Regions from separate parts of the Kluyvera huaxiensis genome, predicted to be linked through region 1. Evidence: predicted binding sites of a transcription regulator. Region 1 holds the regulator's gene; each other region holds the start of a gene.
What was found. The regulator PhoB, encoded in region 1, activates phosphate uptake and scavenging genes when phosphate is short. The targets are predictions, from matches to a motif close to CTGTCATAAAACTGNCNNAT.

Region 1 (4,355 bases):
CAGCTCGGCGCGTTCTTTGGGTTTGGCGTTGAGGAACGCGGCAAATTGCCCCTGGGAGAGCAGCATCGAGCGGGTGAACCGGCCGTAGTCCAACCCGCTTAGGGCGGCGGTCATCTCCAGCTTATCTTTGACTTTGTCGGCCAGAATCTGCCCGTCGGCGCAGCGGGCCAGCTCAACGCGCGGTGCCTGTAAATTGCCGTCCGGTTGATTGCGCGCGCGGTTCTGGCTCCAGAAGGCGCGATAGGCCACGCCCTGAACTTCGAATTCAACTTCCGCCAGACACTCGGCGGTGTCACGGGTCATCAGATCGTTTTGCGACTGGGAGACCGTATTCAGGCGAGGCGTTTCGTGATAGAGCGCCAGGCAGATTGCGTCAAGCAGGGTGGTTTTCCCCGCGCCGGTCGGGCCGGTAATGGCAAACAGACCGTTGCTGGCAAACGGCTCCTGGGTAAAATCGATTTTCCACTCGCCTTTCAGCGAGTTGAGGTTTTTCAGGCGCAGGCTGAGAATTTTCATGGCTGTTGCTCCTCGCCAAGGCCGTGTAGCGTTTCATTAAATAGCACTTCTAAGCGCTGCTGTTGCGGCTCCTCCAGCGTTTCCAGCGCCAGACGGCGGTGGAAAACCTCTTCGACGCTGAGCTCGCTTAAAGTTTCACGCTCCTGACTTGCCAGAATACGCTGGCGCTGTTCGCGGCTGCGGCGTACCAGCAGCACCTCGACCGGTAGGTCATCGGTGATAACCTGAATTTTTCGCTGAATATCATGCAGGTATTCGTCGCTGGTTATCTCAATGTCAACCCACGTTGCCGATTCGCTATCCGCATCTCGCCACTCGGCCAATTGCGCGCTGATGCTGTCAAAATCGCCCTTAATCACCGCCAGCGGCTGTGTGACCGGGACCACGAGCGGCGTGACTTCATCCAGCTTGCCGTCAGCAAACGTCACCAGGTTAACGCTTTTGCTCTTGCCGGTTTCATCAAAGCTCAGAGCGATTGGCGAGCCGCTGTAGCGGATATGCTCGCTGCCGCCGATTTTCTGCGCCCGGTGAATATGCCCCAGCGCGATATAGTCGGCGGGCGGGAAGTTTTGTGCCGGAAACGCATCCAGTGTGCCAATATAAATGTCGCGTACCGCGTCACTTTTGCTGGCACCAACGGTGGTCAGATGGCCGCTGGCGATAATCGGCAGCCTTTGATCGGCGCGCAGTTCACAGGCCTGCTGGTACTGCTGTTGATAGTAATCCGTGATGCTTTCCAGCACCTGGCGCACCTTTTCGCTGCCGGAAAGCCCGGCCTGGCTGGTAATGATGTCGCGCGGACGTAAAAAAGGCACCGGGCAGAATACCGCCCCGGGCGCGCCATCGCGCTGGTTTAAGATAAACGGCTCGTGACCGGCGCTGGCAATGACCGTGGTGTTGAGAAACGAAAGGATATCGCGTGATTCGTTAAGCGTGGCAACCGAGTCATGGTTGCCCGCCAGCACCACCAGATGGCAGCCGGTTTGTTGCAGATTGACCACAAATCGGTTGTACAGCTCGCGCGCATAGCTCGGCGGCGAACCGGTATCGAAGATATCGCCTGCGACAATAATGGCATCGACTTTTTGTGCTTCAGCGGTGGTCAGAAGCCAGTGCAGGAAAGCGTCATGTTCGGCGGCTCGGCTCTTGCTGTAGAAGTTCTGGCCAAGGTGCCAGTCCGATGTGTGGATAATGCGCATAGCGGTTCCGTGAAAGATGACGTAAAGGTGATTATAAACATTCACCTGGGCCAGGGTCGATGCGTGAGATAACGTTGTGTCATAAATGATAAAACGCGATCATCTAACGGTCATGTTTTTCATAAATCTGTCATAAATCTGACGCATAATGACGCCGTATATAATACTGATGTCTAAAACAGGGCAAATAATGGCAAGACGTATTCTGGTCGTTGAAGATGAAGCGCCGATCCGTGAGATGGTGTGTTTCGTGCTGGAACAAAACGGTTTTCAGCCGGTGGAAGCGGAAGATTACGATAGCGCTATCAACAAGTTGAATGAACCCTGGCCCGACCTGATTTTGCTCGACTGGATGTTACCGGGTGGTTCAGGGCTGCAATTTATTAAACATCTCAAACGTGAAGCGCTCACCCGTGATATACCGGTAATGATGCTAACGGCGCGCGGTGAAGAAGAAGATCGTGTCCGTGGCCTCGAGACCGGGGCGGATGATTACATCACCAAGCCATTCTCGCCAAAAGAGCTGGTCGCGCGTATCAAAGCGGTGATGCGCCGTATTTCACCGATGGCGGTGGAAGAGGTGATTGAGATGCAGGGGCTGAGCCTTGACCCTACCTCGCACCGGGTGATGACCGGTGAAAACCCATTGGATATGGGACCTACCGAATTTAAGCTACTGCACTTCTTTATGACGCATCCGGAACGTGTCTACAGCCGCGAACAGCTGCTGAATCACGTCTGGGGAACCAACGTCTATGTTGAAGACCGTACCGTTGACGTGCATATTCGTCGTCTGCGCAAAGCGCTGGAACACAGTGGTCATGACCGCATGGTGCAAACCGTTCGCGGCACGGGTTATCGTTTTTCCGCCCGTTTCTAATTTTTGACAGGAGTGTGACCCGTGCTGGAACGGCTGTCATGGAAAAGGCTGGCCCTGGAGCTGCTGTTATGTTGCCTCCCGGCCCTGGTGCTGGGAATGGTATTCGGCTATCTACCGTGGTTTTTACTGGCGGCGGTGACCGGACTGCTGGTCTGGCATTTCTGGAATTTACTGCGGCTGTCCTGGTGGCTATGGGTTGACCGAAGTATGACCCCGCCGCCGGGACGCGGTAGCTGGGAGCCTCTGCTGTACGGGCTAAACCAGATGCAGTTACGTAATAAAAAGCGCCGTCGCGAACTGGGTGGGCTTATCAAACGTTTTCGCAGCGGTGCCGAATCGCTGCCGGATGCGGTGGTGCTGACCACGGAAGAGGGGGCCATTTTCTGGTGTAATGGCCTGGCCCAGCAGCTGCTGGGACTTCGCTGGCCCGACGATAGCGGGCAAAACATTCTTAACCTGCTGCGTTACCCCGAATTTACCCAACACCTCAAAAAACGCGATTTCCTCAAACCGCTGCACCTGGTGCTCAACAGCGGGCGCCATCTTGAGATTCGTGTGATGCCCTATACCGACCGTCAACTGCTGATGGTGGCGCGTGACGTCACGCAAATGCATCAACTGGAAGGCGCGCGCCGCAACTTCTTCGCCAACGTCAGCCACGAACTGCGTACCCCGCTGACCGTGCTGCAAGGCTATCTGGAGATGATGCAGGAGCAGGTGCTCGAAGGGATGCCGCGCGAAAAGGCGCTGCATACGATGCGCGAGCAAACTCAGCGTATGGAAGGGCTGGTTAAACAGCTGCTGACGTTATCTAAAATTGAAGCCTCGCCGGTGCTGACGCTCAATGAAAAAATCGATGTGCCGTTGATGCTGCGGGTGGTTGAGCGTGAAGCGCAAACGCTGAGCCACAATAAGCACCAGCTTCATTTCGATATTGACCAGAATCTCAAGGTACTGGGTAATGAAGATCAGCTCCGTAGCGCGATGTCGAACCTGGTCTATAACGCGGTGAATCATACGCCGGAAGGCACGCTTATCACCGTACGCTGGCAGCATGCGCCGCACGGTGCGTTGTTTAGCGTCGAGGATAATGGCCCGGGCATCGCCCCTGAACATCTGCCAAGGCTGACCGAGCGCTTTTATCGCGTTGATAAAGCGCGTTCCAGGCAGACGGGCGGCAGCGGTCTGGGGCTGGCGATTGTTAAACATGCGGTGAATCATCACGACAGTCGATTAGACATCACCAGTACGCTGGGGAAAGGATCGTGCTTTAGCTTCCTGCTGCCGGAACGTTTAATTGCCAAAAGCGACGGCTGATCGCCTGCTTGTCAGTTTATCTTTCCACAGACCAGCCTCGGCTGGTCTGTTTGCTTTGCAGTCAATGAAACGTCGCGTGATTAACGAACGTCTGGTTGTTTTTTGTTCGCATGATTAGCCGGGTGTTTTTCCTAAATCCAGTTAATAAATCTATGTATAAATTCACTATCAATATAATCATCTGGTTTTACGATCCCGTGTTGCTTTAAAACGTTATAAGCGTTTAAATTGGCCCCCATGCAGTCGTTAACAGACTGCTTATGCGCGGTAAATCAAAAAACTATTCTTCTCTATACCGCGAAGGGAGCATATCCCGCTGAGTTTGTTGCTGGTTTCCTCTGCTTCATTCCACAGGCGCTGGCGCGATAAATTTATGTTTTACAACACCACATCCACAGGCAGTAGTTACATATGACCCATCAATTGAAATCGCGTGACATCAT
Region 2 (4,355 bases), on a different contig from region 1:
GACCGATGGAGACAGCAGAGGTCATCTGCGCCGCCATACCCTGTGCGTAGGTCATCCCTTTCTTACCGATCTTCTCACCGATAGTGGTTGCCACGCGACGCCAGCCGATCATCGTACCGATGCCTAATGCCAGCGCGACGGCCATGATAATCCACACCGGAGCGTACTCAATGGTGCTCAGCATGTCGGTTTTCAGCTTTTTCAGCAGACGCTGGTCGTCGGCATTCACTTCCGGCATCTTCGCCACTTTATCGGTGGTATCAGAGATGCAAAGCATAATGCGGCGCAGCTGGCCACGCTGTTCAACGGAGAGCTTATCGTAGCTTTCGATGTTGGTCAGCATCGCTTTGGTGCGGTCAAGCGCGTTGATGGTATTCGCTGGATGACAGTGGAATTCCACCGCAGCCATGGCTTCCGGCGTCAATTTCTCAGCGTTGTCGGCCACTTTCTGCAGCAGCTCAGGGCGCTGTTGGAAGAAGGTTTCAACGTTGTTGACTGCATCACGGGTACGGGTAATTTCGTAACCGGAAGCATTCATATTGACCACGAAACCAGCCGGGGCAACGCCAATCAGCACCAACATCACCAGACCAATGCCTTTCTGACCGTCGTTGGCACCGTGGGAGAATGCCACGCCAATCGCAGACAGGATCAGAGCAATACGCGTCCAGAATGGCGGCTTTTTCTTACCGTCTTTCTTTTCACGTTCAGCAGGAGTCAGGTGGATACGGGCGCGTTTTTTGGTACCGCTCCAGTAACGGCGCAGCAGGAAAATCAGACCGCCAGCGACGACCAGACCCACAATTGGCGAGATGATCAACGACGCGAAAATGTTAATCACTTTCGGGATGTTGAGGGCATCAACCACTGACGTGCCGGTCATCAGCGCATTGGTTAAACCAATACCGATGATAGCGCCAATCAGCGTGTGGGAACTGGACGCAGGCAGACCGAAGTACCAGGTGCCGAGGTTCCAGATGATAGCAGCCAGCAGCATGGAAAAGACCATGGCGAGGCCGTGCGCGGAGCCCATATTGAGCAGAAGATCCGTCGGCAACATATGCACAATCGCATAGGCTACACTCAGACCGCCCAACAGAACGCCGAGGAAGTTAAAGATTGCTGCCATTGCAACCGCAAGCTGCGAGCGCATGGCACGAGTATAAATCACGGTGGCAACCGCGTTAGCCGTATCATGGAAGCCGTTAATGGCTTCATAGAAAAGAACAAACACAAGTGCCAAAACTAACAACAGCCCGGTATGTAAATCCAGGCCAGCGAACAAATGTAACATAGGACGTTACGCCATTTTGAGGTCATGAACGCGCGGCATTATCAGGGACTTTGGCAGCGCGGGCAAAGTGAAATCTCTATTTTTTTTGATAATTATCTGCGCCTTGTCAGTGAATGCAAATAATTATTTCTATTGTATCAATCAGATAAGTCGGGTTTGTGGATATTTCACTGGTATGACATCCATGAAAAATTTACACTTCCCGACAATACCTATGTTGAGGATAGTGCGTGGAAAGGTTTGATGCCATTGTAGTGGGTGCCGGAGCGGCAGGAATGTTTTGTGCAGCCATGGCCGGGCAGGCGGGGCGTCGCGTTTTGCTGCTGGATAACGGTAAAAAACCTGGGCGTAAAATCCTTATGTCCGGCGGTGGTCGTTGCAATTTCACTAACCTTTATGTCGAACCCGCGGCCTATCTCAGCCAAAACCCGCATTTTTGCAAATCTGCGCTTGCGCGTTACACCCAGTGGGACTTTATCGACATGGTCGGTAAGCACGACATTGCCTGGCATGAAAAGACGCTGGGGCAATTGTTCTGCGATGACTCTGCCGAGCAGATTGTCGCAATGCTGGTCGCCGAGTGTGAAAAAGGCAACGTGACCACCCGCCTGCGCAGCGAAATTCTTAGCGTCACTCAGGATGAAACGGGCTATACCCTGCAGCTTAACGGCGACGCGGTGGCGGCAGATAAACTGGTTATCGCCAGCGGCGGCCTGTCGATGCCGGGTCTGGGTGCTTCGCCATTCGGTTATAAAATTGCAGAGCAGTTTGGTCTGAAGGTGCTGCCAACCCGCGCAGGGCTGGTACCATTTACGCTGCACAAACCGATGCTGGAACAATTCCAGGTGCTGTCGGGCGTCTCTGTACCGTCGACGATTACCGCTCAGGACGGCACGCTATTCCGTGAAAGTCTGCTTTTCACTCACCGCGGGCTTTCTGGTCCGGCAGTCCTGCAAATCTCCAGCTATTGGCAGGCGGGCGAGTTTGTCAGCATTAACCTGCTGCCAGATGTTGATCTCGCAGACTTCCTCGATACGCAGCGGACTGAACACCCTAACCAGAGTCTGAAGAATACCCTGGCGATGCAGCTGCCAAAACGTTTGGTGGAATGCCTGCAACAGCTTGGTCAGATCCCCGACGTGACGCTAAAACAGCTCAACGTTCGTGAGCAGCAAACGCTGGTAGAGACGCTGACAAACTGGCGCGTGCAGCCCAACGGCACCGAAGGCTACCGCACGGCGGAAGTGACCCTCGGTGGTGTCGATACCAACGAGCTTTCCTCGCGCACCATGGAAGCGAAGAAAGCACCGGGCCTGTATTTTATTGGCGAAGTGATGGACGTGACCGGCTGGCTGGGCGGCTACAACTTCCAGTGGGCGTGGTCGAGCGCCTGGGCCTGCGCGCAGGCGCTGGCTGAATAACCGCCTTATCTCTCCTGCTGGCTAAACAGCGCCAGCAGCATTTCGACCTGTTCGTCGAGCGGGGCCAAATCCTGTTTGACGATCAGATGCAGCGGCGTGGCGCGCCTGACGCCGTGGCTCAGCGGCAAAAGTTTTAACGTCCCTTGGGCTAGCTCCTGCGCAATTCTCTCCTCTGGCAGCCAGCCGTAACCTACCTGATACATCACCGCATCGATTGCGGCATCAATGGTGGAGAAGGTCCATGCATCACGACCCGCCTGACGGTCATGGTCGCTCTCAGCAATGCGGATCAGCGGCCAGGCGCGCAGAAGCTCATCGTTGAGCGGCCCTGGATGACTAAATAAAGGGTGGGCGCGATGGGCCACGGCGACAAAATCGATATTCATTAGCCATTCGCCGCGTCCGGTGATGTCCTGACGACGCGTCAACACCATCACATCCGCCTCGCTCTGCGCGACGTCATTATCGTTGGCGTTCTCCAGCACTTCCGTCAGGCGTATCTGGGTTTGCGGGTAGCGCTGCTGAAACTGACGCAGTATGGCGAACAGCCGCTGGCGAGGGAAGATGCTGTCGACCACCAGATCCAGCCGGGTACGCATCCCCTCGCGCAGCGTGGCGGCGCGGCTTTCAACCCGAGTAAAGGCTTTCAGCAGCGGTTTTACCTGACCCAGCAGCAGTTCGCCCGCTGGTGTTAATACCGCCCGCCGACCTTCTGCGACCAACAGCGCCACTCCCAGTCGCTCCTGTAACAGCGCCAGGTTGTAGCTCACCGACGACTGGCTACGGTTGGTATGCTCTGCGGCTTTAGCAAAGCTACCTAGCTCGACCACGTTCTCCAGTAAAGCCCATTGTTCCAGCGTCGTCCTATGCATAATTGATTTAATAATTAGATGAATTTTATTAAAACATAGCGTTATTCATTCGCTTTTTAAAGCAATAAGATCTCTGCATCGACACAAGGAGATTTCATTATGAGCAACTTTGATAAACATGATTTGAGCGGTTTCGTTGGCAAACATCTGGTCTATACCTACGATAATGGCTGGAACTACGAAATTTACGTTAAAAACGGCAGTACTCTGGATTACCGTATTCACAGCGGTATTGTGGCGAATCGGTGGGTGAAAGATCAGCAGGCGTACATCGTGCGAGTTGGCGAAAGCATCTACAAAATTTCCTGGACTGAGCCGACCGGTACCGACGTTAGCCTGATTGTGAATCTGGGCGATAAACTGTTCCACGGCACGATCTTCTTCCCGCGCTGGGTGATGAATAATCCAGAAAAAACGGTGTGCTTCCAGAATGACCACATCCCGCTGATGAACGCCTATCGTGATGCGGGGCCCGCTTATCCAACGGAAGTGATTGATGAATTTGCCACAATCACCTTTGTTCGCGACTGTGGTGCCAATAACGATAGCGTAATTAACTGCGCGGCGAGTGAATTACCAAAAGATTTTCCTGCTAATTTACGTTAATTGTTAAGTTCAGCTATATGCATTATTTATTACACTAATATGCAACGAAGGTTAATTTAGTCACTAAATAAAATTCTCGTTTAGATAGCGTTGAATAATGTGATTTCGCGCTCAGTTAGCATGTAAGCTGGGCGCTTTATTTTCATCATTAAACTTCCGTAA
Region 3 (4,355 bases), on a different contig from region 1:
GCTCATACCCGCTGGGCGACCCATGGCGAACCTTCAGAAAGCAACGCGCATCCGCATGTTTCTGATCACATTGTGGTGGTGCATAACGGCATCATCGAGAACCACGAACCGCTGCGCGAAATGCTGCAGACGCGTGGCTACGTCTTTGTTTCCGCCACCGATACCGAAGTAATTGCTCACTTAGTGCACTGGGAACTGGAGCAGGGAGGCACGCTGCGCGAAGCCGTTCTGCGCGCGATTCCTCAACTGCGCGGTGCGTACGGTACCGTCATCATGGACTCTCGCGATCCGGGTACACTGCTGGCCGCTCGTTCCGGTAGCCCGCTGGTTATCGGCCTTGGCATGGGTGAGAACTTTATCGCTTCAGACCAACTGGCTCTTTTACCTGTTACCCGTCGTTTTATCTTCCTTGAAGAGGGAGATATCGCGGAGGTTACGCGCCGTACGGTTGAGATCTTTGATAAATCTGGTGCCCAAGTGAAGCGTCAGGAGATCGAGTCCAATCTGCAGTACGATGCGGGCGATAAAGGTATCTATCGCCACTACATGCAAAAAGAGGTCTATGAGCAGCCGAACGCGATTAAAAACACCTTAACCGGGCGTATCAGCCATGGTCAGGTGGATTTAAGCGAACTTGGGCCACAGGCCGATGCGCTGCTCTCTAAGGTTGAGCACATTCAGATTATTGCTTGCGGTACTTCCTACAACTCCGGAATGGTCGCACGCTACTGGTTTGAATCGCTGGTTGGCATGCCGTGCGATGTCGAAATTGCCTCGGAATTCCGTTACCGCAAATCTGCTGTGCGTCCGAACAGCCTGGTTATCACCCTGTCGCAATCAGGTGAAACTGCCGATACGCTGGCCGGTCTGCGTTTGACCAAAGAGCTAGGGTATTTGGGCTCGCTGGCGGTGTGTAACGTCGCCGGTTCGTCGCTGGTGCGTGAGTCCGATCTGGCGATCATGACCAAGGCGGGCGCGGAAATCGGCGTTGCGTCGACTAAAGCCTTTACCACTCAGTTAACGGTATTGCTGCTGCTGGTGGCCAAAATGGCGCGTCTTAAAGGCGTTGATGCGGCCGTCGAGCAGGATATCGTTCATGCGTTGCAGGCACTGCCGAGCCGTATTGAGCAGGTACTGTCTGAAGATAAACGCATTGAAGCGCTGGCGGAGGATTTCTCTGACAAGCATCACGCGCTGTTCCTTGGCCGTGGCGATCAATACCCGATTGCGCTGGAAGGCGCGCTTAAGCTTAAAGAGATCTCCTACATTCACGCAGAGGCCTACGCGGCAGGCGAACTGAAACACGGCCCGCTGGCGTTGATTGATGCCGATATGCCGGTGATTGTGGTCGCGCCGAATAACGAACTGCTGGAAAAACTGAAATCCAACATTGAAGAGGTTCGCGCGCGCGGCGGCGAGCTGTACGTGTTTGCCGACAGAGATGCGGCATTCACTAACAGCGACAACATGCACATCATTGAGATGCCGCATGTCGAAGAGGTGATTGCACCTATCTTCTATACCGTCCCGTTGCAGTTGCTGTCTTATCACGTGGCGCTTATCAAAGGCACCGACGTTGACCAACCGCGTAACCTGGCGAAATCCGTGACCGTCGAATAATCACGTTAACTGTCTCACCATCCGGCTATGTCTCAGGCATAGCCGGATTTTTTTTACCTGCTATAACTGTCATAAAGCGCCGCAATTCCGCTGTCATAAAAAGAAAATTTTTCTGAAATTTTATTGTAAATTATTTTTTTAATTATCTGATTTTATTGGTTTTAATAATGATGCTTTTTACAGGGTTTCTGTTGTCATTAAACTGTCATAAACCTTACATATAACTGTCACCTGTTTATCCTATTTTGCTCATCGTAGCCACTAAACAATACTTTACGAATTCTTGCAGGAGACATTATGAAAGTTATGCGTACCACTGTCGCAACTGTTGTCGCCGCGACCTTATCGATGAGCGCTTTCTCTGCATTCGCAGCTGCAAGCCTGACAGGTGCAGGTGCAACCTTCCCTGCGCCAGTGTATGCCAAATGGGCAGATACCTATCAAAAAGAGACCGGTAGCAAAGTTAACTACCAGGGTATCGGTTCTTCCGGTGGCGTAAAACAAATTACCGCTAACACCGTAGATTTCGGCGCATCAGATGCTCCGCTGTCTGACGAAAAACTGACGCAGGAAGGCCTGTTCCAGTTCCCGACCGTAATCGGCGGTGTGGTGCTGGCCGTTAACATCCCTGGCCTGAAATCAGGCGAGCTGGTGCTGGACGGCAAAACGCTGGGTGACATTTACCTCGGCAAGATTAAGAAGTGGGATGACGAAGCCATCACCAAACTGAACCCAGGCGTGAAGCTGCCTTCGCAGAATATCGCCGTAGTGCGTCGCGCTGATGGTTCCGGTACTTCCTTCGTCTTCACCAGCTACCTGGCGAAAGTGAACGAAGAGTGGAAATCCAAAATCGGTTCTGGTTCTACCGTGAACTGGCCGACCGGTCTGGGCGGTAAAGGTAACGACGGTATTGCTGCCTTCGTACAGCGTCTGCCGGGTGCAATTGGCTACGTTGAATATGCTTACGCTAAGCAGAATAACCTGGCTTACACCAAGCTGATTTCTGCTGACGGTAAAGCGGTTAGCCCAACCGAAGAAAACTTCGCCAACGCCGCTAAAGGCGCTGACTGGAGCAAATCCTTCGCGCAGGACCTGACCAACCAGAAAGGTGAGGGCGCATGGCCAATCACCTCTACAACTTTCATTCTGGTTCACAAAGATCAGAAGAAACCTGAGCAAGGCGCTGAAGTGCTGAAGTTCTTTGATTGGGCGTACAAAAACGGTGGGAAGCAGGCTAACGAACTGGATTATGCTACTCTGCCGGAAAGCGTGGTTGAGCAGGTTCGTGCTGCATGGAAGACCAACGTAAAAGATAGCAGCGGTAAAGCGCTGTACTGATTACGGTAGCCCGGCGGTGACGCCGGGCATCTGTAAACGTCGTCGCGGATTTTAAACTGAAAGAGTGATTTATGGCTGCAACCAAGCCTGCTTTTAACCCACCGGGTAAAAAGGGTGACATGATATTCAGCGCGCTGGTAAGACTGGCTGCGCTGATTGTGCTATTGATGTTGGGTGGGATTATCGTCTCCCTTGTCATCTCTTCCTGGCCCAGTATGGAGAAGTTCGGCTTCGCCTTCCTGTGGACCAAAGAGTGGGACGCACCGAACGATGTCTACGGCGCGCTGGTACCGATTTACGGTACGATCGTCACCTCCGTTATCGCTTTGCTAATCGCCGTTCCGGTGAGCTTCGGCATCGCACTCTTCCTGACTGAACTGGCACCAAACTGGCTTAAACGCCCGTTAGGTATCGCGATTGAACTGCTGGCGGCGATCCCCAGTATTGTTTACGGCATGTGGGGGCTGTTTATCTTTGCTCCGCTGTTCGCGACCTACTTCCAGGAGCCGGTCGGCAATATTCTTTCTAACATCCCGTTTGTCGGCGCTCTGTTCTCCGGCCCGGCTTTTGGTATCGGTATCCTGGCGGCAGGTGTCATCCTGGCCATCATGATTATCCCGTATATCTCCGCCGTTATGCGTGATGTGTTTGAACAGACCCCGGTGATGATGAAAGAGTCGGCCTACGGCATCGGCTGCACTACCTGGGAAGTTATCTGGCGTATCGTCCTGCCGTTCACCAAAAATGGGGTTATCGGTGGCGTGATGCTCGGCCTTGGCCGCGCGCTGGGTGAAACCATGGCAGTGACCTTTATCATCGGTAACACCTACCAGCTCGACAGTGCGTCTCTGTACATGCCGGGCAACAGTATTACCTCTGCGCTGGCGAACGAATTTGCCGAAGCGGAATCCGGCCTGCACGTCTCCGCCTTGATGGAACTGGGTCTGATCCTGTTTGCGATTACCTTTATCGTTCTGGCGGCATCGAAGTTCATGATTATGCGCCTGGCGAAGAATGAGGGGGCACGCTCATGACCACTCTGGAAATGCAAAGCACCGCTGAGCTGGCCGAGTCTCGCCGCAAGATGCAGGCGCGTCGCCGCATGAAGAACCGCATCGCGCTGACGCTCTCCATGGCCACCATGATCTTCGGCCTGTTTTGGCTGGTGTGGATCTTAATGGCTACCATTACCCGTGGTATCGACGGGATGTCGCTGGCGCTGTTTACCGAAATGACGCCGCCGCCGAACACCGCGGGCGGTGGTCTGGCAAACGCCCTGGCGGGCAGTGGCCTGCTGATTCTGTGGTCGACCGTTTTTGGTACACCGCTGGGCATTATGGCGGGTATCTACCTTGCTGAGTACGGGCGCAAATCCTGGCTGGCCGAGGTTATCCGCT
Region 4 (4,355 bases), on a different contig from region 1:
ATTAAATGCAGATTATCCGGCTATTAATTAAGCAGCGATACTATGCTAATTCGAGCCATAATATATCCGTCGTAAATTAAACTCACCAATCGTAGGCTAATAACAATAACAAATCGTTATAGATTGCCCAACATGGCGCGCAGGGAAGTCATCGACCAGAGGAACACGGGGAGACACATCGGGAAAGGGCATCGGATTTCGTCCGGCAGCCTATCACAGGCTGCCCGGAATCGTCATACAACGAGATTACCGCTCTGCGACCAGGCGAATAAAATCATCTTCGTTATTGTCTTCTACTGCTTCATTTTTTGGTGCTTCTTCTTCTTTTTTCTCTGGCTCACTTGCCTCACACAACCGACGCAACAGCGCATTCTGACGCTTTTGCTGATCGAGCAGTGATTCAAGGAGTTCGATTTGCTCATTAGTACGTGAGCTGGCGCGGTTCACAAAAAACCACAAAACCAGACCGACTAATAGCAGAAGGAAGGATAACGCCAGAGAAACCAGATTTAATGCCCCAGAACTTACAAGATCACTCATTTTACCACCTCAAAAGGAACGATCTATTCTACCACTCACACTACGGAAGGAAATCGCTGCCAGTAAAAATGTTTTACCAGGGTATAAACCTGTTGATACTGCAAATACCGCTGAAAAATTGAACGTCCTGATCGCACATTACGTTGATCATTTGCGTCCACAGCAGTAAGCAAGCAGCAATCACGAGTATCAATAATACCCACCGAAACTTTTTCACTCCACTCTCCGCATGACTTCTTATTCAGATGCAACCAAGTTAGCATGCTAACCTTAAACCGCGGCTAACTGTAATAGCATCTTGCACTTTTAGGAATCATAGACTTGTGTCAATCGGTTATCGAAGTAACGTAGTATTGATGAAACAAATAATAGAAGAGGAATTCTTATGCGCCTGTTTATCAGAACCGTCATCTTTTTGGTTATCGTCGGCATTGGCGTTCTCCTGAGCGGATACGGCGTACTGGCAGGCAGCCAGAAGACCGCCGGAGGCTTAGGGTTACAGTGCAAGTATCTGACGGCTCAGGGATTCAGTACTGCGTTTTACCTGCACGGTGACAACGGCATCGTTGGCCGCTCAAGCTGCCCACTGCTGCGTAAAAGCACCAGCGTCATCGATGAAGGCTAAAAAAGATGAAAAAAAAGCCCGGTCATCGCCGGGCTTTTTATTGTCAGACTCAGAATGGGTAATCGTTATAGCCCATCTGCTCTGAAATTTTACGTGCTGCCGTATGCAGCATCTCCACATACTCATGCAGACGCTCTTCAGAAAAGCGCAGCGTTGGGAAAGAGATACTCAACCCAGCGATGACCACGCCAAAGCGGTCAAATACCGGTACGCCGATACAACGCAGCCCTTCTTCCTGCTCTTCGTTATCTTCCCCATACCCTTGCTTACGCACCTGTTCAAGCACGGTGATCAGCTCATCAGTATTGGCAATGGTGCGGTCGGTGCTGCACTTATATTCAACGCCTTCGAGGATCTGACGCACTTCGTCAGTTTCACGCCAGGCCAGCAGCACTTTACCAATTGCCGTACTGTACAACGGGTTACGGCGACCTACGCGAGAGTACATGCGCAGGTTGTACATGGAATCAATCTTATGGATGTAGACGATACTGTCTTCATCCAACGCACCCAGGTGAACCGTTTCTTTAGTCAGACGAGAGAGTTCACGCATCTGAATATCCGCACTGCGGATCAAATCAACGTTCTGTAATGCGCGAGCACCCAACTCAAACAGCTTCAGCGTGAGCGAATACTTTTCGGATTCCCCTTCCTGGGCAACGTACCCCAATGATTTCATGGTCTGCAAAAAGCGATAAACGGTGCTTTTTGACATCATGACGCGCTGCGAAAGTTCAGTAATGCCGATTTCGCGTTCTTCGCCAAGTGCCTGCAGGATACCAAAAACCTTTAGTACCGAAGAGACAGAATCTGGCTGTTTGTCCAAATCCGCTGCTGACATTTATCACCTCATCGCAACTGTTTTATAAATATTAGAACCGGTTTTTATTATAATTTCGCAATCCCTTTGTAGCAATGAAACTTCTGTGACCTGGTTACAAATCTGCGACATTGAAATGATTAATCAATGCTAGAATCATTTTCTGGTTAATAATTTCCGCAAAAACAAGTTTTTCCTCATGACTAGAGCTCTGCTTGATGGTTTGCCTGTGCCCCAGCGCTACGGGGCCATTCTGACGATTGTTATTGGTATTACTATGGCGGTACTCGACGGCGCGATCGCCAACGTTGCCCTGCCGACTATCGCCAGCGACCTTAACGCGTCACCCGCGTCCTCTATCTGGATAGTCAACGCCTATCAGATTGCGATTGTTATCTCTCTGCTCTCCCTCTCCTTCCTCGGCGATATGATTGGCTACCACCGTATCTATAAAGCCGGGTTAATCGTTTTTACCCTCACATCGCTGCTTTGCGCATTGTCGCATTCGCTGGAAATGCTGACCCTTGCCCGAATTGCGCAAGGTTTCGGTGGCGCCGCACTGATGAGCGTGAACACGGCGCTGATTCGCCTGATTTATCCGCAGCGACAGCTAGGACGCGGGATGGGGATTAACTCTTTCGTCGTGGCTGTGTCTTCCGCCGCCGGGCCGACGATTGCCGCCGCCATTTTGTCGCTGGCTTCGTGGCAGTGGCTATTCCTGATTAACGTTCCATTGGGCATTATTGCCTGGCTATTGGCCGTTCGTTTTCTGCCGTCGAACGGTACCCGTAGTCAGACACAGCGTTTTGACTTACCAAGTGCGGTAATGAATGCGCTGACCTTCGGCCTGTTGATTACCGCGCTGAGCAGCTTTGCTCAGGGGCAATCACTGATGCTGGTGAGTGCCGAACTGGTGGCTCTGCTGGTCGTTGGCTTCTTCTTCGTTCGCCGCCAGCTTCAACTGCCGGTGCCGTTGCTGCCCGTTGACCTGCTGCGCATCCCGCTGTTTTCACTTTCCATTTGCACCTCGATTTGCTCCTTCTGCGCCCAGATGCTGGCGATGGTCTCACTGCCCTTCTTTCTGCAAAGCATCGTGGGCCGAACCGAAGTTGAAACCGGTCTGCTGCTGACGCCGTGGCCGTTGGCGACCATGGTGATGGCACCGCTGGCGGGTTATCTGATTGAGCGCGTACATGCGGGATTACTTGGGGCGTTGGGGATGGGCATTATGGCCTGCGGGTTATTTGCGATGGCGATGCTGCCGTCGTCTCCGAGCGATATCGACATTATCTGGCGTATGTTGCTGTGCGGCGCGGGTTTTGGTCTGTTCCAGTCGCCTAACAACCATACCATTATCGCGTCGGCACCACGTCACCGTAGCGGCGGAGCCAGCGGGATGCTAGGGACCGCACGTTTACTGGGGCAAAGTACCGGTGCCGCATTGGTCGCGCTGATGTTCAACGTGTTTGGCAACGGCGGGACTCACGTTTCGCTGCTGCTCGCCGGCACGCTGGCGTTGGTGGCAACGCTATTTAGCGGACTGCGTGTTACCCAACCTCGGGCGCAAAGCTAAAATCCGACCTCGCTAAACGAAATCGGATCAAAAAAAAGCGCCTCATTCGAGGCGCTTTTCTTATTTCATGTATTCGCCGCTACGCAGCGCTTCAATACGTTTATCCAACGGTGGGTGAGTCATGAACATTTCGCTCAGCGACTTCGACTTACCGTTAATACAGAACGCCATCATACTGCTGGCCTCCTGCGGTTCGTAGCTGGTTTTCAGGCGCTGTAGCGCTGCAATCATCTTCTCACGGCCAACCAGTTTTGCTGAACCGGCATCCGCATGGAACTCACGATAGCGCGAGAACCACATGGTGATAATGCTCGCCAGAATACCGAACACCAGCTCGAGCACCATCGAAACCGCAAAATAGATCAGCGGGTTGCCATTCCCCCCCTCTTCGCCTTCGTCACGGTTACCGCCGAGGAAACCGGCCGCAATCTGCGCGATGACGCGGGAGATGAAGATAACGAAGGTGTTCACAATGCCCTGAATCAGGGTCATAGTCACCATGTCACCATTCGCAATATGGCTTATTTCATGGGCGATGACCGCTTCCGCTTCGTCACGACTCATGTTCTGCAGCAAACCGGTACTGACGGCAACCAGCGAGGCGTCACGGCGCGCACCGGTAGCAAAGGCATTAATATCCGGCGCGTGGTACAGCGCAACCTGCGGCATCACAATACCGACCTGCTCCGACTGGCGGGCAACGGTTTGCAGCAACCAACGTTCCTGCTCGTTACGCGGCTGCTCAATCACTTCACCACCGACCGATTTCAGGGCCATCCATTTCGACATCATCAATG

Region 2: a site for PhoB is predicted at 1,457-1,476, ahead of pitA (inorganic phosphate transporter PitA). Genes of this name have one in related genera too.
Region 3: a site for PhoB is predicted at 1,823-1,842, ahead of pstS (phosphate ABC transporter substrate-binding protein PstS). Genes of this name have one in related genera too.
Region 4: a site for PhoB is predicted at 2,098-2,117, ahead of kdgR (DNA-binding transcriptional regulator KdgR). Genes of this name have one in related genera too.

The regions. Positions count from the first base shown of each region.
Region 1 covers NZ_JBEFLV010000011.1:91,359-95,713, forward strand. Annotated here, with positions in the region: gene sbcC (exonuclease subunit SbcC) at 1-516, opposite strand, end outside; gene sbcD (exonuclease subunit SbcD) at 513-1,715, opposite strand; gene phoB (phosphate response regulator transcription factor PhoB) at 1,906-2,595, shown strand; gene phoR (phosphate regulon sensor histidine kinase PhoR) at 2,617-3,912, shown strand; gene brnQ (branched-chain amino acid transporter carrier protein BrnQ) at 4,324-4,355, shown strand, end outside.
Region 2 covers NZ_JBEFLV010000005.1:184,149-188,503, forward strand. Annotated here, with positions in the region: gene pitA (inorganic phosphate transporter PitA) at 1-1,294, opposite strand, end outside; gene ABOC97_RS07640 (BaiN/RdsA family NAD(P)/FAD-dependent oxidoreductase) at 1,525-2,715, shown strand; gene ABOC97_RS07645 (LysR family transcriptional regulator) at 2,721-3,587, opposite strand; gene ABOC97_RS07650 (phenolic acid decarboxylase) at 3,684-4,193, shown strand.
Region 3 covers NZ_JBEFLV010000013.1:30,922-35,276, forward strand. Annotated here, with positions in the region: gene glmS (glutamine--fructose-6-phosphate transaminase (isomerizing)) at 1-1,620, shown strand, start outside; gene pstS (phosphate ABC transporter substrate-binding protein PstS) at 1,918-2,958, shown strand; gene pstC (phosphate ABC transporter permease PstC) at 3,030-3,992, shown strand; gene pstA (phosphate ABC transporter permease PstA) at 3,989-4,355, shown strand, end outside.
Region 4 covers NZ_JBEFLV010000022.1:50,952-55,306, reverse strand. Annotated here, with positions in the region: gene ABOC97_RS19615 (YebO family protein) at 247-540, opposite strand; gene mgrB (PhoP/PhoQ regulatory lipoprotein MgrB) at 614-757, opposite strand; gene ABOC97_RS19605 (YobH family protein) at 926-1,165, shown strand; gene kdgR (DNA-binding transcriptional regulator KdgR) at 1,215-2,006, opposite strand; gene ABOC97_RS19595 (MFS transporter) at 2,185-3,558, shown strand; gene htpX (protease HtpX) at 3,619-4,355, opposite strand, start outside.